Linked DNA regions of Granulicella sibirica. The protein of the gene in region 1 interacts with the protein of each later gene in a pairwise test. Links are inferred from orthologs where the notes say so. Each region holds a gene or a part of one and is shown in the gene's direction. Other genes may lie near its edges.

The links.
Region 2: the proteins of secD (region 1) and pheT interact in binary tests that used the Escherichia coli proteins (3 or more experiments, as listed by UniProt). The link is inferred for Granulicella sibirica from one-to-one orthologs.

Annotation. Positions count from the first base shown.
Region 1 is NZ_RDSM01000001.1:1,852,606-1,855,472, reverse strand. What follows is about bases 8-2,863. They hold secD (protein translocase subunit SecD), read left to right. Parts: upstream 8-561; coding sequence 562-2,166; downstream 2,167-2,863. Other genes in these bases: secF (protein translocase subunit SecF), read left to right, coding at 2,214-2,863; yajC (preprotein translocase subunit YajC), read left to right, coding at 56-391. Also shown: more of secF, read left to right, coding at 2,864-2,867. UniProt on the Escherichia coli protein: Part of the Sec protein translocase complex. Interacts with the SecYEG preprotein conducting channel. SecDF uses the proton motive force (PMF) to complete protein translocation after the ATP-dependent function of SecA.
Region 2 is NZ_RDSM01000001.1:2,395,198-2,398,100, forward strand. Bases 1-2,892 are described here. They hold pheT (phenylalanine--tRNA ligase subunit beta), read left to right. Parts: upstream 1-326; coding sequence 327-2,459; downstream 2,460-2,892. Other genes in these bases: GRAN_RS09950 (catalase family peroxidase), read left to right, coding at 1-231; GRAN_RS09960 (inorganic phosphate transporter), read left to right, coding at 2,668-2,892. Also shown: more of GRAN_RS09960, read left to right, coding at 2,893-2,903.

The DNA of each region.
Region 1 (2,867 bases):
TGTGTCTTCGTGCGCCTGTTTTATGGCCGGTGCGTGACTGCCGGTTGAGCTTGTGATGAGTTGGGACGGAGTTTCGATGCTTGCGATGTTGCTGTTGCAGATGGGTGGTCTCGGCGGACTGGCGAACTATGGCCAGCTTTTGTTGCCGATCGCGTTCTTTGGGCTGCTTTATTTCCTGATGATCAAGCCGAATCAGACGAAGCAGAAGAAGTGGCAGGAGATGCTCGGGCAGTTGAAGAGCGGGGATAAGGTCGTCACGAACGCCGGGATGCGGGGAACGATCCTCTCGGTGAAGGATGACGCGGTCATCATCCGGATTCAGCCGGACGGGTTGAAGCTGGAGTTTGTGAAGAGCGCGATCGCTTCGGTGACTACGGGCGACGAGGCTTGATGCTTCTCGTTTCCGGCGAAAAGCAAGGACAAGGCAAATAAAGGGGTCCTTTTCTGCGCTCAGGATGACGGCGTGAAACAGGCAACACAAGTACAGACGCAGATTCCCTTCGGGAATGACAACCAGGGAAACCTGGGAATGATAAGCAAAGAAGGCTCGTTCAAGAGATTATGTTCAAGAATCTGACCGGTAAAACGGTGTTCATCATCGCAGTGTTGCTTGTGTTCTGCTACGGCATCGTGGGGATTCCGCACGGTGGGTTGAAGCAGTCAATCGCGAACCGGATCAACCTCGGGCTTGACTTGCGGGGCGGGATTCACCTTGTGCTTGGGGTGCATGTGGCCGAGGCGATCGGGTCGGCGACGGACCGGGACGTGGCGCGGATTGAAGCGGCGCTACAGGCTGCAGGCGTGACGGGGGCGACGGTCGGGAAGACCGATGCGGCACATCCGGAGACGATCTCGGTGACGGGCGTGCCGGTGGCGAAGACGTCGGACGTACGTAGCCTGCTGCAGGGGACGGACTACCAGATTTATGACGTGAGCAGCGCGAATGGCGGGTTCACGCTGACGATGAAGCACTCGGCGATCACGGACCTCGAGACGCGGACGCTGGATACGTCGATCGAGACGATTCGCGAGCGCATCGACAAGCTGGGTGTGAGCGAGCCGGTGATCCAGAAGTATGGGCTGGGCGAGAACGAGATCCTGGTGGAGCTGCCGGGTGTGGATGATCCGGCGCGCGTGGAAGACATTATCCAGTCGACGGCGAAGCTTGAGATTCACGAGGTGGTGGGCGGGCCGTATGAGAACGACCAGGCGGGGTTGACGGCGAATTCGGGTGTGATTCCTCCGGATTCGGTGCTGATGCATGGGACGGGTTCGGCTGGGGCGCCTGACCAGGTCTTCCTGCTGAAGCGGGCGAGCGAAGTCGAAGGTACGGACTTCCGGGATGCGCAGCCCTCGCAGGATGTGAACGGGCGGCCGAACATCACGTTTACTCTGACGACCGAGGCGGGTGACCGCTTCTACAAGTACACGAGCGCGCATAGCCGTACGAGCGACAAGCCGGGGTCGATGGCGATTGTGCTCGATAACAAGGTGCGCGAGGTGGCTGGAATCAACTCGGCGATTCGCGACCGGGGCGAGATTGAAGGCGGATTTACGAAGGATCAGGCGAACGATCTTTCGTTGATGCTGCGGACGGGCGCGCTTCCGGCGACGATCTCGTATCTGGAGACGCGGACGGTTGGGCCAAGCCTTGGTGCGGCTTCGATCCGGCAGGGTGTTGAGGCGGCGGTGGCGGGCATGCTGGCCGTCATGGTGTTCATGCTCATCTATTACAAGGGCGCGGGGATCAACGCGGATCTGGCGCTGGCGCTGAACCTGCTGATCCTGCTTGGGTTCATGGGCTTCTCGCATGCGACGCTGACGCTGCCGGGAATTGCCGGGGTGATCCTGACGATCGGTATGGGCGTGGATTCAAACGTGCTGATCTTCGAGCGTATTCGTGAGGAACTGAGGGCAGGCAAGACGGCTGCGGCCGCGGTGAAGGAAGGGTTCGCGCATGCGTGGACGACCATCGTCGATACGCACGTGACGACGATCGTTTCGGCGGCCATTCTGTTCCTGTTCGGTACGGGACCGGTGAAGGGCTTTGCGGTGACGCTGACGTTTGGTCTGCTTGCGAATCTATTCACGGCGGTGTTTGTGTCACGGCTGATCTTCGACGCGCACCTGCAGGGCAAGGGCCGCACGGCTGAGCTTTCTATCTAGGGATTGGGTAATGGGCGGGCGCGCTGCGCTGCCGAAGAGGATACGACGTGGAACTGTTTCGGAGTACGACGATCGACTGGCTGTCGCGGAAGTGGTACTTCCTCGGCTTTTCTTTGATTTTTTCGGTTGCAGGCATTCTGTCGATGCTGTTCTGGCACCATGTTCCGCTTGGCGTAGATTTCCGCGGCGGCACGCAGGTGACGGTGCGGTTCGATACGACTCCGAATGAGGACCATATCCGGTCGGCGGTGGCGCAGGCAGGGATGAAGGACTTCAAGATCCAGCGGATCTCGGACCCGAGCGGGAACTCGGCCAACGAGGTGGTGATCTCGCTGCCGGAATCGAAGAGCGAAGGGACCGAGGACCAGGGACGGGCCGCGATCGATAGCGCGCTGCACACGAACTACAAGGATTCGGGCTTCGCGGTACAGAAAGTCGATATCGTCGGGCCCACGGCTGGCAAGCAGCTGCAGAAGCAGGCCTGGCTGGCGACGGCTTATTCGCTCATCGGGATGTTGATCTATCTCTGGTTCCGATTTGAGCTGATCTATGGCGTTGCGGCCGTTGTTGCGGTGTTCCATGACACGCTGATCACGGTGGGTGCGTTCTCGCTGACGAACAAGGAGATCGACCTTACTGTTATTGCGGCCATCTTGACGCTTATCGGGTACTCGATGAACGATACGATCGTCGTGTTCGAT
Region 2 (2,903 bases), 540 kb from region 1 along the record:
GAGGGCGATGTGGTGGACGATGCGACGATTCACTGGCCGGCTACCAATCCGGTCGTTGAACTCGGCACGCTGACGCTTGATGCGCCGGTTGCGGACAACGCGACCGAGCAGAAGCAGATCATCTTCGATCCGATTCCGCGCGTGGATGGTATCGAGCCGTCGGACGATCCGTTGCTTGAGCTGCGGGCCGCGATCTACCTGATCAGCGGACGCCGCCGCCGCAAAGCCTGATCGAACGAGGGTGGTGCCTGGGCCGCCTGGCGCAGGCACCACGCCGGTGTGTCTATCTGCTTTCCGCGGTCCATTTACACTGGAAAGCGTCCTCCATGAAGATCCTTACGCATTGGCTCCGCACGTTCCTGCCCACCCTCCCCGTCGACGATCGCCAGCTTGCTGATGACCTTACCCTTCGCGGCATCGCCGTCGAAGGCGTTCACTTGGTGGCGGGCGGAAGTCTCTTCGAGATGGACATTACGACCAACCGCGTCGATGCCATGAATCATTACGGCATTGCGCGTGAAGCGGCCACGATCTACAACCTGCCGCTTGCGCCGCTGGATACTGCGCTTCCGAATGCCACCGCCGCCGCTCCGTTTCCGGTACGCATCTCGCCCGAGGCGGAGGCGTTGTGCGGACGCTTTACGGCGCGTGTCCTTCGGGATGTGACGATCGCTCCCTCGACGGGGCGGATCTCCGAGTACTTTGGCTCGCTCGGTCAGAAACAGATTTCGAACGCGGTCGACGCCTCTAACTTCGTGCTGCTTGCCATGGGGCATCCGACGCATGCCTTCGATCTCGACAAGATTCACGGAGGGATTGTGGTCCGGCTCGCTCGTGCGGGGGAATCGCTGCGCCTGCTCGACGGCACGACGCGGACGCTGGCGGCCGATGATCTCGTGGTTGCGGATGAGACGAAGGCGCTTGGGCTTGCCGGCGTGATGGGCGGATGGGATTCGATGATTACGCCACAAACGAAGAACGTCCTCGTCGAGGCGGCTTGGTTCGACCAGGCGAGCGTTCGCCGGTCGGCACGCCGGCATGGGTTGCACACGGACGCCTCGCATCGTTTTGAGCGTGGCGCCGATATCGATGCCGCGCCGGTCGCGAATGCCCTGGTGTCGCAACTCATCTTGCATTTGGGTGGGTATGTTGCGGGGGAACTGATCGATCTCCGTATTCCAGCAGTTGACGCACGGACGAGCCGTCGCCCACGCATCTCCCTGTCGGTCGCGGAGGTTCAGCGTCATCTCGGGACGACGCTTGCGCCCGAGGGGATTACCCGCGAGATCGTCGAGCAGTATCTGAAGAGTCTTGGCTGCGACTTATTTCCTTCTGGCGGCGACACCTTTGAGGTGCAGCTTCCGAGCTGGCGTCTTGATCTCGAGCGCGAGATCGACCTGGTTGAGGAGGTTGCGCGGGTCTATGGCTATAATGGCTTTGCCAACACGTTGCCCATGCCGCTTCCGGTGATCGAGTTGCCAGTTGCCTCCGCCGAGCGCGCGGTGAGGCAGCGACTTCTTGCCCTTGGCTTCTCCGAGTCAATTTCGAGCACCTTTGCCAGCGAGTCGGATGCCGCGCTGTTCTTCGAGGTTACGCAGGACAAGGGAACGATCCCGATGGAGAATCCTCTTTCCGAGGAGGCGTCGCTTCTCCGTCCGACGCTGGTTCCGGGAATGCTAACGATGCTCGCTCACAACCTAAACCGGGACGTGCGTGCGGTGCGGCTCTTTGAACAGGGGCAGATCTTCACCGGATCGACTGACCTGGTGGACGAGCAACCGAGCCTGACGCTTGGACTCACCGGAGCATCGGCGGCGACGTCGCTTTATTCGGCACAGGATGCTCCTTTCTTTGAACTCAAAGGCACGATCGAGTCCATTCTTTCGCTCTTCGCCGCAAACGCGGTCACGCCGGGTGAGAGCGCCGCGGCGGCTCTCGCGTTCACCACGACCGGACTTCCCGGCTGGCTGGAGCCTGGGCGGTCTGCGGTCGCTCACCTTGGGTCGGCACCAGTTGCGTGGTTTGGAGAGTTGGCGAAGGGGGAGGCCGCTCGGCGAAAGCTACGGCAGCCTGTGTTTCTCGCTGAGGTTGATCTGGCGAAGCTTTACGCACTTCCGCTTCGTCATGTCGCCGCTCGCGAGCTTTCCCGGTTTCAGGCGGTAGAGCGGGACTTCTCGTTCACTTTTCCTGACGTGCGGCCGTGGTCAGAGATCGAGGCTTCGCTGCGCGGGCTGGATATTCCCGCGCTCCAGAGCCTCAAGCCGACGGAGATCTTTCGGGACCGGAAGGGCAAGTCGGTGCCTCTCGGGCACTATGCTCTGCTGATTCGAGCGGTGTTTCAGTCGAACGAGCGGACGCTCTCCGAGGCAGAACTGACGGACTGGTGGAGCGCCATCATCTCCGCGCTGACGAGCCTTGGCGGAGTGATCCGGGCGCCAGAAGAGGCGACACAACGGTAGGACATTTCCCGGGATAGGTGTACGAAAAGCGCTATCAGGCTCTGCCCTAAGGGTTTCGATTACGCTATCCCACCATTTTGGGATTGTGCGATGCTGTTGAATTCATGCCGACTTTGCCCTACGATTCACCATCCCTTAACACTCCCGTCTTATTCGCCGGATATGGTCGGTCTTGCCCGCATCCAAACCCGCAAGGTGATCAACCTCCATGTCAACCACCGCGACACCAGCCGCAACCACATCCGTCCTCGATCAGAAGCTAGCCAATTCCAAGACCGGCAAGGCGGGCGGATACGTCTTCGCCGTCATGCTCATCGGCGGCCTTGGCTATATCGCGACGAAGCTTTCGCACGATCTCTCGTTCGTTCATAGCGCCTCAGTCTTCCCCTTCCTTCTGCTTGGTCTGGCCCTCTTCATCGCGCTTGGCTTCGAGTTCGTTAATGG